Regions from separate parts of the Bacillus sp. DU-106 genome, predicted to be linked through region 1. Evidence: riboswitches for the same ligand, from Rfam matches in the RefSeq annotation. Region 1 holds a riboswitch; each other region holds the start of a gene.
The links. Region 1 has a riboswitch for S-adenosylmethionine ahead of C3Y97_RS07145 (Na+/H+ antiporter NhaC family protein). Riboswitches for the same ligand answer to the same signal wherever they lie in the genome.

Region 1 (5,173 bases):
CTTGAGCAATGATAGCTTGCTTTGATCTTTTATTAACGAAATAACGTGCTTGCTCAAGCTCACGAGCAAAATTAGATTTTAATGTTTTATGACGCTCAATTAACTTCTCAATTTTTGTTATTTCACGCTCACTATCACGTAAATATTGGTTTAACATCGCAATTGGATTTTTTCTTTCCTTCTCATCTAACACGTTATGAAAATCAGCTAAAATTGCATCGCGTACACGTCCGAATAAAGATTGTTTCATTATAAATCTTCCTCTCTTCTACTTTATTTATAATTTGATTTATTGTTTTAGTTTTTCATTAATTTGTTCCACTCATCTTCAAAGTTACTATATGGTTTAGAACTTTCTGGAGCAGATTCAACAACTACATCTTTTTCTTTTTTCCACTCACGGTATCCGTAGTATAAAACCACTAAAGCAGCGATACCGATTAATGCTGGCGAATGAGAAAGCGCAATGGATAAACCGATTAAACCAACAATACCCCAAGCTAACTTTCCAAAAAATGATTTAGCTCGCACAAATGATTTATAGCTCCAATATACAACTCCTGCTCCGATTGCGAATCCTACAATACCAGCAAGACTACCAAGAGCAATTAAAGCCAAAATACCGGCTGCGATAAACGCTAGAAATTGTTTCATCTTGTGCTTGCCTCCCTTCGATTTGATACTCTTATCTTAACTATTTTTTCATCTTTCCATAACGAGCTTAAGAACCGTTTTTAACTCAGACTTAAGACCGAGTCATATTCAGCCCTTTACGCAAAAAAACGTGCAGAGTCTATTCTCTGCACGTTTTTTAATTACTAACATTCATATTAAATTAAGCTGTTTTATGATACTCTTTTTTCTCAGCTACTTTCGAAAACCTTGGAAACCCAATTAAAATAGAAACAATACCACATACTCCAACTAAGATTGGATAAAATGCATATGGCAACAATTCAACCGGAGATAACGCTGCAAATCCTGCTGCCGTTAACATTTGGGCACCGTACGGAATTAATCCTTGCACACAACATGAGAAAAGATCTAATACACTCGCTGATTTACGAGGGTCTATTTCATATTGATCTGCAATATTTTTTGCAAGCGGGCCTGTAAAGATAATTGAAATCGTATTATTCGCTGTACACATATTCGTCATACTCACTAAACCAGCAATACCAAATTCCGCTCCTTTTTTCGAACGAATATTACGTGTTAATACATTCATTAAATATTGAATACCACCATTATATTGGATTAATTCAACCATACCGCCAATTAATATAGCAAGTAATACTAACTCCATCATACCGCCCATTCCAGTCGTTACACTTTTAAAGAAACTTTCTAACGTGTAACTTCCATCTATAAGGCCGATAACACCAGATAGTAAAGTTCCACCAGTTAATACAATAAGTACATTCCAGCCAAGTAGCGCTGTAATAAGTACTCCTGCGTACGGTAAAATCTTTATCCAATCAAAGCTATGTGCTTTAATCTGCGTGTCACTTCCTGAAGTAACTATTACTAATAGTACAATTGTAATAATAGCCGCTGGTAACACAATTAAAAAGTTCGTTTTAAACTTATCTTTCATTTCTGTTCCTTGTGAACGAACAGCTGCGATTGTTGTATCTGAAATAAATGATAAATTATCACCAAACATCGCTCCGCCAACAACAGTAGCCATTGCAAGCGCAATTGAGATATCAGTTTGACCACTAATACCTACAGCAATCGGCGCTAATGCTGCAATTGTTCCCATTGAAGTTCCCATCGCTAATGAAATAAATGCACCAATAACAAAGATTCCAGCTACGATAAATCCTGGCGGTAAAATAGTTAACGCTAAATTAACAGTTGAGTCTACTCCGCCCATTCCTTTAGCAGTTTCAGAAAACGCACCTGCAAGCACAAAAATTAATACCATAATCATAATATCCGGATTTCCTGCACCTTTAGCGAACCGCTCTACTTTCACATTAAAACTTTCTTTACGATTCATCACTAAAGCGACCCCTACAGCAATTGAAATCGCTACAAGTATCGGCAATTTATAGAAATCACCTGTAATAATTCCAGAACCAATAAATAGCGCCAAAAATATCCCAAGTGGTAATAAAGCTAAACCATTTCCTCTCGTTTCTTTCAAAGTACCATCTCTCCCTAGTTTCAACCTTTTTCTAATAAATAACAAAAGACCTCTTCCGATGAGAAGAGGTCTTATACATCTATAAGAAACACTCTTCTCATCTTTCAAGCACACGCTTGCTGGATTTGGCACAGCACTCTGAAATCGAGTCCGCTGCCGAGGCATCGTAGGGCCAGTCCCTCCGCCTCTCTTTATAAGAAGGTTTCATATTTATTTTTTAATAATAATTTCTTCCCTAACTTTACTCGCTTACAAAACAAAAGTCAATTATTTTTTGTATAGATTTTTTTGGTAATTATACAAAAATTTGAATACAACAATCATTTTAACTTTTCGATTTCTTCTTCCAATATTGAAATCCAATAAAATTCACTATTTTTTATTGTTGCTAATATCCATTTCGTAGTGTGCCAAGCTAGCTCATACTCTTCCTTCGTGACATCACCACTTTTATAAGCATCCTCTAGCTCCTCTTCATCTAATACATACACCTTACCGCTAGATAATAATACTACATCTAAATATAAATCATCAAAATACGGTAAACCACGATCGTCTATTTTATATTCTTTCGCCACATCGATATAATATTGCACTAATTTTTTCTGATCATCTAACATAGCGGTAATCGCAAAGTTTTTCCCGTCTATGAAATATTGAATCCACGTATACTGATCTGCTGCAATACAAAGTTCTTCACCATCATATTGTTTACAACTAGGCTCTCTCACCTTTTTTATATCCAGTATTCCGAGCATTCCCTCTTCCACTTGCTTAACCGTATAACTCTTTTCTATTAGTCTCTTCCACGAAGAACCGTCACCATATTTTCGTTTCATTATGTCTGCTCCTCTTCTATATACAGAAAAGCTCCCACATATTATGTGAGAGCTTGTTCATATTATAATTAAGCCGCTTGACCCTTTTCAGAAATCTCTTTTAAATAAGCTTGTCCTTTTTCAGCGTCATATTGACCTTCCCACTTAGACATAACTACAGCTGCTAAAGAGTTTCCTACAACGTTAACTGCTGTACGAGCCATATCTAAAATACGGTCAATACCAGCAATGAACGCTAAGCCTTCAGGTGGAATACCTACTGTACCAAGTGTCGCTAATAATACAACGAATGATACGCCCGGTACACCTGCGATCCCTTTTGATGTAACCATTAATACAAGCAACAATGTAATTTGTTGTGTAATAGATAAATCAATACCGTACATTTGCGCTAAGAAAATAGCCGCAATTGCTTGATATAAAGTTGATCCATCTAAGTTAAATGAATAACCTGTCGGAATAACGAAAGATGTAATTGCTTTCGGACAACCGAATTTCTCCATTTTCTCCATGATTTTTGGTAAAACTGTTTCTGAGCTTGCTGTAGAATACGCTAAAATCAGCTCGTCTTTTAAAATCTTAAAGAATTGGAAAATGTTAATTCCAAATATTTTCGCTGTAAGTCCTAAGACAACTACGACGAAGAAGATCATTGCTCCATATACGACAATTAGTAATTTCCCTAATGGAATTAATGAAGCAAGACCAAATGTAGAAACTGTAACACCAATTAGTGCAAATACACCAAATGGCGCAAATTTCATAACTTGGTTTGTTACGTAAAACATTGCGTCAGCTACACCTTGGAAAAATTGAAGAACTGGTCTTCCTCTTTCACCAATTGCTGCTACACCTAAACCAAATAGTACAGAGAAGAAGATAATAGCTAGCATATCTCCGTCAGCTAACGACTTCATAATGTTCGTTGGAACAATATTTACAAATGTATCTGCAAATGAATGACTTTGTACTTGCTCTGTCGTATGTGTATATTTCGAAATATCTGTCTTTGTTAACTGCTCCATATTTACGCCTTTTCCTGGTTGGAAAATATTCGCTATTAATAGACCGACAATAATTGCAATTGTTGTAATGATTTCAAAGTAAATAATTGTTTTTCCGCCTAGTCGACCTAGTTTTTTAACATCACCAACACCAGCAACCCCAACAACAATACTTGCTACAACAATTGGCACAACGATCATTTTAATTAATCGGATGAAAATATCACCAATTGGTTGTAAATAACTCACCACTGCTGGATTGCCAAAGAAAATCGCCCCAACCGCAATACCAAGCGCAAGTCCTATTAATATTTGCCATGCTAGTCCTATTCTTTTCATATTTGTTGTAACCCCCTCTTCGATGTGTCACTCTATCTCTCATTCTATCTCTATAAAACTAAGAAATTAAGAGTATTACATATTATTCGACAATTCACTACATTTTGTCCCTGTTAAAAATCATAAATCAAAAATTTAAATCTGACAACAAAATAACTTTGCCCGAACGCAAATAATTTTCTTGACAAAAAGTAGACCCATGTCAGAAAACCTCACATGAGAACGATTCCTCACTAGTGTTTTATTAGCTTTCCAAGTAATATTTCACCTCATAAAAACGATTACTTTCCTCCTTCATTTTACAGAAAAATTCCAAAATATACCTTTGTTACACATATGAATAAAATGTAAGCACTATGACAATTACAGTTGAAAAATGATAAATTCCGACAAAACTTAGCAATTTTATAAAATTTTCTTTACATTATGATTACAACGATAGACACCCTTCTTCTTATGATATATAACATTCATAGGGAAAGGAGTCAGACAACAATGAAAAAGAAATTTGCAGCGTTTAGTGTTTTAGCAGCAGGAACGATTTTTGCTTCCCCGTTACTTTCACCCGTATACGCTGAAACGAATCAAGATAAATTATCTAACATTCAATCTGAATTAGAAGGCAAACAAAGTGACTTACAAAATAAATCAGTCGAGAAAGAACAAATAGAAAAAGAAATTCAAGAATTACAGAAGAAAATTGATGAATTAACTACTTCCATTAATAAAAATGAGACTGAATTAAACGATACAAAAAAAGAAATTAGCAAAACACAACAAGTAATTACTGACAAAAAGAAACATATAGAACAATTACAAACAAACATAGATACACGTCA
Region 2 (5,173 bases), 1.9 Mb from region 1:
ACAATGGGCAATTGGTTTATCGAATGGTGGAAATACAGAAGAAAGTATTCATAATATGTATATCGTCGTATTTCAAACAATTGCAGATTATTTAAATAGATAATGAAGGAGCCTACAAAAGAGGCTTCTTATTTTTTTAATCAAACGTTTGTTTAAGCTGTATGTTCGGTAGGAAGAAACCGATGTAACTCAAGGGTTAACAAAGAAAAATAGAGAATTAATCAAACGTTTGTTTAAGCTGTATGTTCGGTAGAAAGAAACTCCAGTAGTTCAAAGGTTAAGAAAGAAAATGGAGAATTAATCAAACGCTTGTTTAAGATATATGTTTGGTGCAGAATCTAAAAAATTTATATATTTATTTTTTTCTTAACAAATGGCGGAAAAATAAGAAAAATTCGCAGGATTATTAAAAATTATCACGAAATAAGTAAAAGTTTAGCGAATAATGGTTTGAAATAATAAAACGTTTTCTATATGATAAAGGTAAAGGTTAGTAAAAAAGTAGGTGAATTTATGACAGTAACATTTTATTCATATCCAAAGTGTGGCACATGTCAAAAGGCAAAGAAATGGTTTGAGGCAAACGATGTAGCATATGAGATGATTCATATTGTTGAAAATCCACCATCAAAAGAAGATTTACGTAATTTACATGAAAAAAGTGAATTACCATTAAAAAAATTCTTTAATACAAGTGGAATGCGTTACCGTGAACTTGGTCTAAAAGATAAGTTGAAAGATGCAAGCGAAGACGAAATGTATGAGCTTTTAGCATCTGATGGCATGTTGATTAAACGTCCAATTGTAACAGATGGAACGAATGTAACACTTGGTTTTAATGAAGAGCAGTTTGAAAGTGTGTGGAAAAAGTACCAATAAGGTATTTTTACATAATTAATACATTCACTGGAGGTACAGTCATGAGCATTCCAAATAATTTACGTTACTCTGAAGAACACGAATGGGTAAAAACTGAAGGTAATGAAGTTGTTATCGGTATCACTCACTTTGCACAAGGTGAGCTAGGCGATATCGTATTCGTTGAACTTCCTGAAGTAGGTGCAACAATCGAAGCTAACGAGCCATTCGGAAGCGTAGAATCTGTTAAAACAGTTTCTGAGTTATACGCACCTGTAAGCGGTAAAGTTGTAGCAGTAAACGAAGAATTAAGTGACCAACCAGAACTTGTTAACGAATCTCCATACGAGGGTGCATGGATGGTTAAAGTTGAACTTTCTGATGCAAGCCAAGTTGAGAAGTTATTAACTGCAGAAAAATATGCAGAAATGACAAACCAAGACTAATTATAGTCGACTAAAGGACAGCCTTTGTGCTGTCCTTTTTTATTTTTTGTGAAATAATGAAATTCAAGTTATATGTAAATAAATAAGCTATTATGAGAAAAACTGTTTTTTGGTAAGGTTTCATAAGTCTTCACAATCTAAACGAGCCGCTTGCGCTTTTCTTTTGCAAAAATAAACAGGAAACAACATGAAAATAACGAATATACTATATACTAAGTTCAAGGTTGTATAGTATATGGTGATCGGGTGATGACATATGATTTATGTAGAAAAAGTCATTATTGTAGAAGGTACATCAGATAGAAGAAAGATTGAATCTATTATTCGTGAACCGGTGGAAATTGTTTGTACAAATGGTACAATTGGTTTGTCGAAAATGGATGAGCTCGTTGATCAGTTTTTTGATAAGGAAGTGTATGTGCTAGTGGATGCTGATGATGCTGGAGAAAAGTTAAGGAAACAATTTCGAAAAGAATTCCCGCAAGCCGAGCATATCTATATTGATCGCTCGTACCGAGAAGTGGCAACTGCGCCATCTACACACTTAGCAAATGTATTATGGGGAGCCGACATTGACGTTTATACAGAATATTTACGGTAAGGAATGATAGAAGTGATTGATTGGACAGGAGCCGAAGCTACAGCCCTAATAGAGAACGAAGAAAAAACAGTATTATATGTATATACTCCAATGTGTGGAACATGCCAATTAGCAAAAAAGATGTTAACAGTGGTTGAGATGACAATTGAAGATTTGAAAATTGGGATGTTAGATTTAAATTATGCTCCGCATTTAGCAAAAGAGTATGGGATTGAAAGTGTACCTTGTTTACTTGTTTTTGAAAATGGGACACTGATGAAGAAGATATACGCATTTCATTCGGTTGAATATTTATATACGGAATTAAAGTAGGCGGCAAAAATTTTGCCGCCTCGACATATTTCTTGGGAAATATGTCGAGATGCAGGATGGATACAGTATTTGTCGAGCGAAAATAACAGGATTGCTCTTTAGTGAGAGGGAATGGTATGTAATAGAAAGTGATATGAAGGATGTGATTTAGGGTGAGATTATATTCTTTGCTTCAATCATTTGTAAATTACGCTAATGGTCAATATCATTTAGAACCGCTTTTAAGACAAGAAGAAAAAACTGTTAATTTTCGCTTTGGAGATGAAAGTTGTTCGTTACAAATTTCAAGAGATTATATAGAGTTGGTACATGAGGAAAGAGGAACGGAACAAATCATTTGCTTAGATGAAAAGGATATAGAACAATTGGTGAATGGAAATGTACGATTGCAAATGCTAATGAATGATGGACGTGTACAATATTCGGGAACGTACCGAACGATGTTATTAGTGGAATCGATGTTTCATATATGTAAACCGATGTCAGTAGGTGCTTAAAATTCTGAAGTTTCATTTTTTGCGAAAATTTCTGTTGACATGGTGAGTGTATATTGATACAATTCAAGTCATAAAATATAGACAATTTCATAAATTTCAAATCAGACGAAAATTGAATCTGATTTCTCTTATCAAGAGAGGTGGAGGGACTGTGCCCTGTGAAGCCCGGCAACCGTCAACTTATGTTGAAATGGTGCCAATTCCTGCAAAGCAAATGCTTTGAGAGATGAGAGAGAGGGATAATGTTGTTATATACGCATAAAAACCTTTCTGCTTCTCTAAAGCAGAAAGGTTTTTTTATTGTTTGAATGTGGAGGACATTCAAATAATAAAAGTAATGATAACAGTGGACTACACGCATTAAAAATAAAAAATTGCGGAGTCGACCTAAAATCTTTATGAAATCTAGCTCCAGCGGCTAGAACAGTCGGTCGTTTCATCCCTTCCTATGAGGCAAAAAGCGCCTCTACGTCAGGGATTCAAACGCCCTCTTGTTCTAAACGAGCCGCTTGCGCTTTTTATTTAAAAAAGGGGTGATACACCATGATTCTATTAGAGAATGTAAAGAAAATATATAAAGCAAAAAGCGGTGATGTCACTGCTGTAGATAATGCCAATTTAAAAATAGATAAAGGTGAAATATTTGGTGTTATCGGATATAGTGGCGCTGGAAAAAGTTCTTTAATTAGATTGTTCAATCAGTTGGAGAAACCAACTTCTGGTCAAATTACAATTGCAAATCGTGTCATTTCAGCAATTACAGGAAGCGAACTTCGTAAGGCAAGGCAAGAAATTGGAATGATTTTTCAGCACTTCAACTTACTTTGGTCACGAACAGTACGTGAAAATATAGAGTTTCCACTTGAAATTGCAGGTGTTGATAAAGCGAAGAGAAGAAAACGTGTTGATGAATTAATTCATCTTGTTGGATTAGAAGGAAGAGGAGACGCGTACCCATCTCAGCTGAGCGGGGGACAAAAGCAACGCGTCGGGATTGCAAGAGCATTAGCTAATAATCCACAAGTGCTTTTATGTGACGAAGCAACGTCAGCTCTTGATCCGGAAACGACAGATCAAATTTTGGATTTACTATCAGACATTAATAAGCGCCTTGGTTTAACAATTGTACTCATTACACATGAGATGCACGTAATTCGAAAGATTTGTAATCGTGTTGCGGTAATGGAGAAAGGAAAGATTGTAGAAACAGGTCCAGTACTTGATGTATTCCGTAATCCGAAGCAAGATATTACGAAACGATTTGTACAGCAGTTAACGGATTCTGAAGATACAAATGAAACGATTGAAAGTTTAATTGAAAAATATCCAGATGGAAAAGTAATTCGTTTGCAGTTTATCGGTGAGGCTGTAGAAAGACCAGTGCTTCAACGATTGATGCAACGCAGTGACATAGAAGTTAGCATTTTGCAAGGAAATATCGCACAAACGAATAACGGTTCTTACGGTAGTTTAGTTGTTCATTTAAATGGTGAGGAAACAGCGATCCAGCAAGCAATAGAAGGAATTCATCAAGATCAAGTAGAGCTGGAGGTGATTGCACATGGATAAGTTACTTGCAAATGTTGATTGGAATCAAATGTTAGAAGCAACTGGTGAAACGTTATATATGACGGCAATCGCAGCTCTTGCGACATTTGTTTTAGGACTCATTTTAGGATTGTTACTCTTCATGACAGCAAAAGATAATTTATGGGAAAACAAATCAATTAATACGGTGATTGGAGCATTCGTAAATATATTCCGTTCTATACCATTCATCATTTTAATTATTTTATTAATCCCATTCACAAAGATTCTTCTTGGAACAATTCTTGGAGCAAGTGCAGCTTTGCCGGCTTTAATTATTGGAGCAGCACCATTCTACGCGAGAATGGTTGAAATCGCACTTCGCGAAATTGATAAAGGTGTAATTGAAGCTTCAAAAGCAATGGGAGCAAAAACAAGCACAATTATTTTGAAAGTGTTAATTCCAGAATCGTTACCAGCATTAGTATCTGGTATTACGGTTACGACAATTGCTTTAGTAGGCTATACAGCAATGGCAGGAGTTGTTGGTGCTGGTGGCCTTGGAACACTTGCTTACTTAGAAGGATTCCAAAGAGGGAATAACGATGTAACAATCGTTGCGACAATTTGTGTATTACTAGTTGTATTTTTAATTCAGTGGATTGGTGATAGTTTAACGACTCGAATAGATAAACGATAATAAAAAACGGGAGGATGCTTCAAATGAAAAAATTGTTACTTACGGCACTTATTTCAACTTCAATTTTTGGGTTAGCTGCTTGTGGCGGGAAAGATAAAGATGAAAAGAAACTTGTTGTGGGTGCTTCTAACGTACCGCACGCTGTTATTTTAGAAAAGGCAAAACCGTTACTTGAGAAAAAAGGAATTGAGTTAGAAATTAAAAAATTCCAAGACTACGTATTACCAAATAA
Region 3 (5,173 bases), 2.6 Mb from region 1:
CCCGGATGTAAATAAAATAGGTAAATTAGCATGTTTTTGTAAAATGACATTTTTGGGTGAAAATTTCGATGCGTTTTAAAAATTGAAAGATATAGATATATTTGTAACACAATTTTATCATGATTTTCTTATTCTTTCAAATGAATATACGAAATTTTTAAAATAATATGACAAAGGAATTATAATGATATATATAGAATATAAAACAGGTTAAAAGAAAAGAAGCTGAATGTCATTCGCTTCTTTATGGTGATAATGAAATATTTGATTACGGCTGATAAATCTTAGGATGATCAAGTCATTAGTCATTTATTCTAAAATTCATCTTTTAGCAACGTTAAAAATCTGTGATTCCATATGTTCTCATAAAAATCAATTGTCTCTTTTGCGGACATAAAAGGATTATTCAACGTAGAGGTTGTTTTCTGTCCCATAAAGTTTTCGTATCCTAGCCCGTGGGCAAACTTAATCGTTGCATCCATACAGTACTCTGTTTGGGCGCCACAAAATTCAATGCGATTTACAGATAATTGATCTAAAATTTCTTTTAAGTTTGTTTTATAAAATGAATTTGCATGTGTTTTTCTTACAAAAAAATCTTGTTCTTGAACATCTAGATCGGTATGAATAGCCCAAAGTTCTTTCTCGGGTACTAAATCATCATCACAATGTTGAACAAAAAGGATTGGTTTATTTAATTTTCTATATGAATAAATTCTTTTATTTACTTTTTTTAGTAAGTTCTGTAAATCAAATAAATGCTCCTCGCTATAACATACGCCATTTTGTAAATCGATAACGATTAAAATATCTGCACAAGTATCCATTATTTTCACCCCTTTTTATTTCTTAATATATCAATTAATCCATTATTTAGAAATAGATGATATACTTTTATTTTTTATGGACTATAAGAAAAGAAGAAATTCAAATGAATATAGCTAAACCGCATAAAAAGAAGATATGAAAACCTAATCTCATATCTTCTTTTTCTCTATGCATTTACAGGTTCTTCTACATAAGAAAGGGCATTTTCAAAATCGGATATTAAATCGTTAACATTTTCAAGACCGACTGATAACCGAAGTAATGAATTAGAGATTCCTCTTTTATCACGAGCTTCTTGCGACAGTGCTGCATGTGACATTTTTGCTGGATAAGAAAGAATTGACTCTACAGCTCCTAAACTAACTGCAAAAACAGGCAATTTTACTTTTGATAAAAATTTGCGGAGTGCATCTTCTGACTGCAAAGTAAACGATAAGACCGCTCCAGCTGATGTTGCTTGAGATTGTTGAATATCAAATCCGAGATGAGTTTGTAATCCCGGATAATAGACATTTTTTACTTTAGAGTGCTCTTGTAAATAATGTGCGATTTTATTGGCATTTTTAGCTGAATGTTCGAGGCGTACATGCAATGTTTTTAGACCGCGAAGTACGAGAGAACAATCTTGAGGTCCTAAAATAGCACCGAATGCATTTTGTAAAAATCCAAGCTTTTGAGCGAGTTCTGAATCTTTTACTACTGCTAATCCAGCAGTAACATCACTATGACCAGCAATAAATTTTGTAGCACTATGAAGAACGACATCAGCTCCAAGTTCAAGTGGTTTTTGGAATAGTGGTGTCAAAAATGTATTATCAACAAAAGTAAGAGCCCCAATAGATTTTGCGAGTTTAGAAACCTCGCGAATATCTGTCACTTTTAAAAGTGGGTTAGAAGGTGTTTCTACATAAAAGAGCTTTGTATTTGGTTTAATGTTTTGTTTTATTTCTTCTAAATTGGTCATATCAACAAATGTATGTGAAACACCGTAACGGGAGAGTACCTCAGTTATCACTCGGTAAGTGCCTCCGTACACATCTTCTGAAATGAGTACGTGATCACCTTGTGAAAGAAGGAGGAATGCAGTGGAAATCGCTGCAATGCCTGATGCAAAGGCGAATCCTTTTGTTCCGCCTTCTAATAAAGCAATGATATCTTCAAGAGCTTCACGAGTTGGGTTTCCTGACCTGCTATAGTCATATTTTCCGAACGTATCTACATCAAACTGGTGAAAAGTTGATGTGTTATAAATAGGAACGTTCACAGCGCCTGTTTGCGAGTCGTGTTTATATTGGTTGTGTAGTAAGAGTGTATCTATAGAATAGCTCATATTCTTACACCTTCTTTTACGAGTTTAATTGCTTGCTTTAAGTCTTGAATTAAATCGTTACTATTTTCAATGCCAACTGAGAATCGAAGAAGACGATTGCATACGCCGTTTGCTGTTCTAATTTCTTCAGGAATATCAGCATGTGTTTGCGTTGCTGGATAAGTCATTAAACTTTCTACACCACCAAGACTTTCGGCAAATGTAATTAAGGATAAAGATTGTAAGAATGGATTAATCCAAGCTTCATCTTTAAGGCGGAATGAGATCATGCCACCTCTTCCTGGATAAAATACATCTGTCACCCCGTCTTCATCATTTAAATACGCAACAACTGCTTTCGCATTTTCTTCATGTTGCCTCATGCGAAGCGCTAACGTTTTCATACCGCGAATTAATAACCATGAGTCAAATGGGCTTAAAACTGCACCTGATGCATTATGATAATGAGCGATTTCCTCGCAAAGTTCCTTTCCTTTTGCAACGACAAGCCCGCTTAGTACATCGTTATGTCCCCCTAAATATTTCGTTGCGCTATGAAGTACAATGTCAGCACCTTCTGTTAATGGTTGCTGTATATAAGGTGTGTAGAAAGTGTTGTCTACAATAAGGAGTAGTCCGTTCCTTTTCGCTACAGTTGCGACAGCAGCAATATCAGTAACTTGCATTAATGGATTAGTTGGAGTTTCTATGAAAATAGCCTTCGTTTCAGTTGTGATAGCTTGCTCAATTTGTTTAATAGACTGTGTATTTACGTATCTACATCGAACATTCCACTTTTTTTCATGCTCAGAAAATAATCGATACGTTCCCCCGTATAAATCTTCAGATACAATAAGTTCGTCTCCAGAGCGGAATAGAGAAAGGACGAGGAGAACAGCCGCCATCCCTGAACTACAGGCATAACCTTGTTCGCCATATTCTAAGTCTGCGATCGCCTGTTCTAAAAGACCTCGAGTTGGATTGCCAGTTCGTGAATAGTCAAAGCCAGTAGATTTACCAATTCCTTCGTGACGATAAGCGGTTGAGAAATAAACTGGTGGATTAACCGTTCCGGTTGTAGTTTCACTGCGATTTCCGATTTGTGCTAGTTTTGTTTCGATTGTTGACATATGAAAATTCCTCCTTTTTAAATTGAAACATTAAGTGAATATAAAATAAAAAAAGCCTTCTAAGAAGAAGGCTTTCGGTTTGAATAGAGTCTTCTTCTCATCTGTCAAATCTTTCACAATTTGCTGGAATTAGCACCTTATTAACAAAATGTTAATGGTTGCTGAGGCGTCACAGGGCCAGTCCCTCTACCTCTCTAGATAAGAATGTTCGTATGAAATTTTTATTATGTTTTTAACTTTACAATAAAATATAACTGAATTGCAACTTTATTTTAAATAATTTTTATTTTTCCGCAAGTGTCATTGACTTTTACTTTTGTGCATGCTAAATTTATTAAAAAATTAACAAACATTGTTAAAAGGGGAACGCATTTCCTTTTAGCTACATAAATAAAATAATAAAGACAACTCTTATTGAGAGCGGTGGAGGGAAAGGCCCTGTGAAACCCGGCAACCTTCAAACGAAATGTTTGAAACGGTGCTAATACCTGCAAAACGAATGTTTTGCATAATAAGAGGAGGAACGATTATGTCCCCCTCTTCAAAGTGAAGAGGGGGTTTTTATATTGATAGAAATGAGGGAGAGTCGTGAAATTACTAGATTTATTATCAAAAGGAATTGTAATAGGTGATGGTGCGGTTGGGACGTTATTGCATTCACATGGTTTGCAAAGTAGCTTTGAAGAATTGAATGTATCTGATCCAGACTTAATTATATCGATTCATAAACAATATGTAGCTGCTGGAGCAGATGTAATTCAAACGAATACGTATGGAGCAAATGAGGCGAAATTACGTATGTATGGTTTAGAAAATCAAGTTACAGAAATTAATAGAGCGGCAGTAAAACTAGCGAAAGCATCTGTGACAGATAAAAATGCAATTTTAGGAACAATTGGTGGTATGAAACATATCGGAGCTGTTACAACGACTGATATGGAAAGAGAGTTTATGTTACTTGAACAGGCAGGGGCTTTACTAGAAGAACAGGTTGATGGATTACTATTAGAAACTTTTTACGATGAATTTGAATTACTTCATGCCGTTAAAGTATTGCGTAAGCAAACGAATATTCCAATTGTTGCGCAATTAGCGTTACATGAAGCAGGTACGACTCAAAATGGAAATGATGTCAATGAAATATTAAAGCAACTTATAGATTACGGTGCAAATGTTGTTGGATTGAATTGTCAACTAGGGCCGCTTCATATGACGGAAGCTTTCAAAATGATATCGATTCCTCAAAATGGCTATTTATCAGCATACCCAAATGCAGGCCTCCCGAATTATGTGGATGGACGTTACGTATATGAGGGAAGTCCAGCTTATTTTGAAGCGATGACACCGAGATTTATTGAGCAAGGTATTCGGTTATTGGGTGGTTGTTGTGGTACGACTCCAGAACATATTCAAAGTATGAAGCGCGCTGTTGCGAATATTACCCCTGTAATAGAAAAAGACACGATTCAAAGGCCGAAAGTCGTTCATACGCATGAGAAACGTTCGAAGGCTCACGTCACTCTAGCAGAGAAAGCGAAAAAACAAACAACAGTTGTAGTGGAATTAGATCCACCGAAAACGTTAGATACACAGCGTTTTTTTGAAGGAGCAAGAGCGTTAAAAAGAGCGGGAGCAGATGCTATTACTCTAGCAGATAATTCATTAGCATCGCCTCGTGTTTCTAATATGGCGATGGGTGCGTTATTAACGAAGCATGATATCCCAGTATTGACGCATTTAACGTGTAGAGATCATAACGTCATTGGACTACAATCTCATTTGTTAGGTTTATCGGCGTTAGGGATGGAAGAAGTGTTAGCTTTAACTGGTGATCCAGCGCGCGTTGGTGATTTTCCCGGTGCCACTTCTGTATATGATTTATCCTCTATTGAGCTTATTAAAATGA
Region 4 (5,173 bases), 2.7 Mb from region 1:
GGATGTATATATGTAGAGTGAATAAAAGTTTGGAAAAGGGGGTCCAAGTCCTTTTATTCAACTAACTACCTTAATAGATTGGAACCCAGCCTTCAGTTGTCACAAAAATACGAATAGCTACAACTTGGCGATCATCTTGCAAGGTAAAATAATGTCTTGCATTTTCAGGAACAGATATTAAATCGCCTGGCTCAAGTTCAACATCAAAGAATTTCCCATCTTTACCTTCAATAGCGAAAATGCCGTGACCACTGACGATAAAGCGAACTTCGTCATCTGTATGATGGTGTTCCTTTTGGAAATTAATTAATAATTCGTCAAGGTTAGGTGTGCTACTTGAAAGTGAGATTACATCATGTGCTTTATAACCTCGACGTGCTGAAACATCAGCGATTTCTTTTGAAAAAATAGCTAATATTTCAGCTTTGTTTTCATCTGTTAACGAATAATTTTCATTTAAATGAGTAGGAAGTTTAGAAATATTCCATTTCTCATATAAAACGCCTTCCTCTTGTAGAAATTTAGATACTTCCACTTCATTTTCAATACGAGTATTTACTTCATGAATACGAATTTGCGCCATTAGAAACGCCTCCTTGAATTGATAATAGTTTTATATGAAATTGGAATAAAAACTCATAAGCTTCTAATCTCTTCTTTGCATCAAAGCTATCTCGGCCCCATACGGTAATACCGTGGTTACGGATTAATACTGCACCCGAATCTCCTTGTATATGCTTTCGGAAGTTTTCTCCAAGTGTTGGGATATGGGCATGGTTTTCGATAATAGGAATGTGAATGGTTGCACCTTCTTCCCAAATATCGAGAGCTTTAATAATTTCTTGATTTTGAAGGGTGACTGCATCACTATATAAATTTGTGATGACATTATTATCGGTTGTATGAACATGAAGTACGCAACCGGCATTCGTATTGTTATAAATGTGTGTATGCAATATTGTTTCTGCTGAAGGGCGTAATTCAGTCTCTAAAACGGGAACTCCTACATGATCTACTAATAGAAAATCATCTGGAGTGGTTTTTGTTTTATCTTTACCGCTTGCCGTAATAAGAAAAGTAAGTGGTTCATGACTAACCTTTATAGAAATATTACCACTTGTTGCTGGGAACCAATTTCGTGTTGTTAACTCTTTTTTTATCTCGCTTAAGTCATACCATTGACGAAAAAGTTGTTTCATGCCTTCACCTCCAACAAAAGTTTTAATTCAGCTTGCACATCTTGAAATGTTTCAAACGGTGTATAAGCAATATGATTTTCTTCACACTTTGTAATAAGAAAATCGCGAGCGAATACTTTATCAGCTTGTTTCGCGGCTTGTAAATCAGTAATAGAATCTCCAATTACAATATGAAAGTCATCTGTATCACTTAATTTACGGATTAATGATGATTTACATAATCCGCAATGATTTTGACAATGATCATCACAAGAATGGGGCCATTTAACTGTAATAAACTCTGCTGAAAAGTCTGTTTCATTACAATAAATTTGCTCTTTTGGAATGATTCCTTGTAAGAGTGGATAGACGAAGAAATCCATTCCACCTGATATCACGTAAAAAGAAATGTTATTTTCCTTTACGAATTGTATAAACTCATGAAAACCACTACGGATTTCAGCAGTTTCTATTAAAAATTGAATAATATCATCGTGCAGATTAGTAGGTATTAATTGAAATAATTGAGAAACACCTTCTTGAATGGATAGTTCTTGTGATAAAATTTTATTCTTTACTTCTTCGGCTTCTGGTGGTGCGAATTTTTCCATAATGGACATAATGTTATCATTATTTGTAATCGTGCCATCGAAATCACAAAATACTTGAATACTCATAATTTCACCTCATAAGAGGGATTTCCCCATATTTGTAGTGCACTATGCAAATTTATGTCGTCTACTTCATGGAGTGGTTTATTTTGCAAAGTAGCATCAATTGCAGTACGGAAAGCTTTACCGCCGCCTTGCGCTCCATTTGGATGTCCGTGTATCCCGCCGCCAGCATTAATAACAACATCTTTACCGAAATCTCGTACAATAAAGGGAACGAAACCAGGATGAATACCAGCAGACGGAACAGAAAAGCTCTTCTTGAAAGATGCATCGTCTTCAGTTAAATATTTTGAGATAGCAAGAGCCTCCTCTTTTTCTAGCGCAACACTTCCGTATGGAGATGGGAATAATGAAAAGTCAGCCCCAGCATAACGTAGTAGCTTTCCAAGTAATAATGGAGATGAAACTCCATATAACTTGGATGCTGAATAAGCACCACTTACAGCAGGATGTGCCATAATAGGAACTGGGATTTCATCATCTTCTGCAAGTGATTGTAGTACATCTAGTCCGTAAGCAAATACGTTAAATAATAGAATATCAGCTCCAGCTTGCACTGCACGTTTAGCATTTTCTTTTAAATCAAAAGTTCGTCCTGTTAAATTTACGGCATATAACGTTTTATGTCCGTATGTTTCATATACAGATTGTAAAACTTCTTTTCCAGATACAATGCGTTTCGTAAGTGGTGTTAATGCATTTTCAAATAATATTTCATCATCTTTTACTATATCTACACCACCAATTGCTTGATCGCGTAATTGCGTTTTTAAATACCCAATGTTTCGTCCAATCATTCCTTTAAAAATACTCATTAAAAGGGGACGATCATGCACTTGTAAAAGATTTCGAATACCATCTATCCCGAATTTTGGACCAGGAAAATGTTTTTTTAACTCGTCTGAAAAAGTTAAGTCAATTAATTTTACTTCGCCATCAAGTGATAGCTTTCCAAATGTAGTCGTTAAAATCGCTGGTAAATCTGGACTGAAGTTTAATAGCGGATATTCGATTTTAATAATTCCGCGTTTTACTTTTTTACGTAAATACGAATTGGTATGTTCATGTTCAGCTAATTCCTCAACATGAATGACGTTGCCTTTATGCTGCTTTAATTGTTCTTGCAATAAGTGTGGCAAATGAGTCCAAGAGCCAATTGTTAAACCGAGTGCAATTTGCTCAGCTTTTTTTTCTAAGTTATGTGAATCATCATGGATTAAATACGTCGCTATAATTCCGCTCATTGTTATAACCTCCTAGTTAAATAAAAAAACCTCTCAGCTAAGGAGAGGTTTTTTTACAACCAGCTCCTTATCTGTCAGCGTAATGCTGCGAGAATTAGCACCGTGTCTACAATTGTAGATCGGTTGCCGGGTTTCGTCGGGCTCGTCCCTCCACCTGCTCTTGATAAGAAGTATTTAGAAATGTTTAAATTTTTAAGATAACTGAATTTTGTCAGATATTTTTCGTGTTGTCAATTACTTTTTGAAAAAATTTAATTTATCAATTCGATTAATGGCTTCTCGTAATCTATCTTCTGTATGTAAGAGACCAACACGGACATACCCTTCGCCATGCTCACCAAATCCAACACCAGGAGCAACTGCGACATGTGCTTTTTCTAGTAAAATATTAGAAAATTGCTCAGAGGTATATCCTTTTGGAACGGGAAGCCATGCAAAGAATGATCCTGTTGGAATGTCTACATTCCAACCAATTGAGTGACAGGCTGAAATAAGAGCGTTTCTTCGAGATTCGTAACTATTTACAAGGTCTATTACACAAGACTGTGAACTTAATAGCGCTTCTCGAGCAGCATCTTGAACTGCACCGAATATACTAACATACATATGATCTTGTAATAGGTTAATTGTTTCAATCACACTTTCATTCCCTACAGCAAAAGCGATGCGCCAGCCAGCCATATTGAAAGTTTTTGATAATGTGTAAATTTCAATTCCTATATTTTTCGCACCATCTGCTTGCAAGAAACTAACAGGTTTTTGACCATCAAATCCGATAGCGCCATAAGCAAAATCGTGAACAACTAATATATTATGTTTATTAGCAAAGTGAATGGTTGCATCAAAAAAATCTTTTGATGCAGTAGCACCGGTAGGATTATTTGGATAGTTTAAAAACATTAATTTTGCACGCTCTGCAATAGAGTCATCAATGTTCGTATAATCTGGTAAAAAGTTATTTTCTGCAATAAGTGGCATTCTTTCAAATTGTGCTTTTGCTAAAGCAACCCCGGATAAATAATCTGGATAACCTGGATCCGGAACGAGAATCGTATCACCAGGATTTGTAAAACAAATCGGTAATTCTACTAGTCCAGCCTTCCCACCAAACAAAATAGCAACTTCAGTTTTTGGGTTTAATTCGACGCCATATTCACGTTTATAGAATGTAGCCACGGCTTCCTTTAAGCTTTCATGTCCGCGAAATGGCGGATATTTATGATGAATGGTCTTTTCGGCAGCATCTTGTAAAGCTTTTACGATATGCTGCGGTGTTGGTTGATCTGGATTACCTTGACCTAGATTAATAACATCGTGACCAGCTGCAACGACTTTGTTAACTTTTGCAACAAGTGAAGCGAAAAATTGTGTTGGCAATGATGTTACTATCTCAGAAGGTTGAAATAATTTCATACTTTCCACCTCTTTTGAAAGTTGTTACAATTCTAGTGACAAATGATATAATCTTTCCAGTATTTTGTAAAGAGAAAAATAAGAATGGGGCTGAAAAAATGAAAGTCGCATGTATTCAAATGGATATTGTTTTTGGAGATGTAGAAAAAAATATTGAGAATGCTAAAAATAAAATAAGTGAAGCTATGAAGGAAAGGCCAGATGTTATCGTCTTACCAGAACTATGGACAACAGGATATGATTTAACGAGACTTTCTGAAATTGCAGATAGGGATGGAGTGGAAACGAAAGAAAAGTTAATAGAATGGGCGAAGCGATATGATGTACATATTGTTGGTGGGTCCATAGCAAAGCAAACAGAGCAAGGCGTTACAAATACGATGTATGTTGTAAATAATGAAGGACAGTTAGTCAACGAATATAGTAAAGTACATTTATTTCAGCTTATGGATGAACATAAATATTTAATAGCTGGTAATGGTACGGGCGAATTTAAGCTAGATGATGTTGAATGCGCTGGAACAATTTGTTATGATATTCGTTTTCCAGAGTGGATGCGTGTTCATACTGCTAAAGGGGCAAAAGTATTATTTGTTGTAGCTGAATGGCCATTAGTTCGTTTAGCACATTGGCGTTTGCTATTGCAAGCAAGAGCAGTTGAAAA

Region 2: another riboswitch for S-adenosylmethionine. It lies ahead of C3Y97_RS25275 (methionine ABC transporter ATP-binding protein); the one in region 1 lies ahead of C3Y97_RS07145 (Na+/H+ antiporter NhaC family protein).
Region 3: another riboswitch for S-adenosylmethionine. It lies ahead of metI (cystathionine gamma-synthase/O-acetylhomoserine thiolyase); the one in region 1 lies ahead of C3Y97_RS07145 (Na+/H+ antiporter NhaC family protein).
Region 4: another riboswitch for S-adenosylmethionine. It lies ahead of mtnW (2,3-diketo-5-methylthiopentyl-1-phosphate enolase); the one in region 1 lies ahead of C3Y97_RS07145 (Na+/H+ antiporter NhaC family protein).

The regions. Positions count from the first base shown of each region.
Region 1 covers NZ_CP026607.1:1,375,356-1,380,528, reverse strand. The annotation lists gene C3Y97_RS07155 (PspA/IM30 family protein) at 1-250, opposite strand, end outside; gene C3Y97_RS07150 (lmo0954 family membrane protein) at 298-654, opposite strand; gene C3Y97_RS07145 (Na+/H+ antiporter NhaC family protein) at 836-2,152, opposite strand; SAM riboswitch class I at 2,247-2,352, opposite strand; gene C3Y97_RS07140 (ribonuclease FAU-1 family protein) at 2,473-2,991, opposite strand; gene gltP (glutamate/aspartate:proton symporter GltP) at 3,060-4,334, opposite strand; gene C3Y97_RS07130 (murein hydrolase activator EnvC family protein) at 4,830-5,173, shown strand, end outside.
Region 2 covers NZ_CP026607.1:4,928,824-4,933,996, reverse strand. The annotation lists gene C3Y97_RS25305 (hypothetical protein) at 1-103, shown strand, start outside; gene C3Y97_RS25300 (arsenate reductase family protein) at 514-879, shown strand; gene gcvH (glycine cleavage system protein GcvH) at 921-1,304, shown strand; gene C3Y97_RS25290 (toprim domain-containing protein) at 1,561-1,905, shown strand; gene C3Y97_RS25285 (thioredoxin family protein) at 1,909-2,217, shown strand; gene C3Y97_RS25280 (hypothetical protein) at 2,370-2,714, shown strand; SAM riboswitch class I at 2,840-2,947, shown strand; gene C3Y97_RS25275 (methionine ABC transporter ATP-binding protein) at 3,258-4,283, shown strand; gene C3Y97_RS25270 (methionine ABC transporter permease) at 4,276-4,941, shown strand; gene metQ (methionine ABC transporter substrate-binding lipoprotein MetQ) at 4,965-5,173, shown strand, end outside.
Region 3 covers NZ_CP026607.1:4,233,728-4,238,900, reverse strand. The annotation lists gene C3Y97_RS21535 (cysteine hydrolase family protein) at 315-827, opposite strand; gene metC (cystathionine beta-lyase) at 995-2,158, opposite strand; gene metI (cystathionine gamma-synthase/O-acetylhomoserine thiolyase) at 2,155-3,267, opposite strand; SAM riboswitch class I at 3,362-3,472, opposite strand; SAM riboswitch class I at 3,676-3,785, shown strand; gene C3Y97_RS21520 (bifunctional homocysteine S-methyltransferase/methylenetetrahydrofolate reductase) at 3,856-5,173, shown strand, end outside.
Region 4 covers NZ_CP026607.1:4,044,701-4,049,873, reverse strand. The annotation lists gene C3Y97_RS20415 (1,2-dihydroxy-3-keto-5-methylthiopentene dioxygenase) at 71-583, opposite strand; gene C3Y97_RS20410 (methylthioribulose 1-phosphate dehydratase) at 561-1,199, opposite strand; gene C3Y97_RS20405 (2-hydroxy-3-keto-5-methylthiopentenyl-1-phosphate phosphatase) at 1,196-1,855, opposite strand; gene mtnW (2,3-diketo-5-methylthiopentyl-1-phosphate enolase) at 1,852-3,096, opposite strand; SAM riboswitch class I at 3,161-3,266, opposite strand; gene C3Y97_RS20395 (pyridoxal phosphate-dependent aminotransferase) at 3,331-4,509, opposite strand; gene C3Y97_RS20390 (carbon-nitrogen family hydrolase) at 4,524-5,173, shown strand, end outside.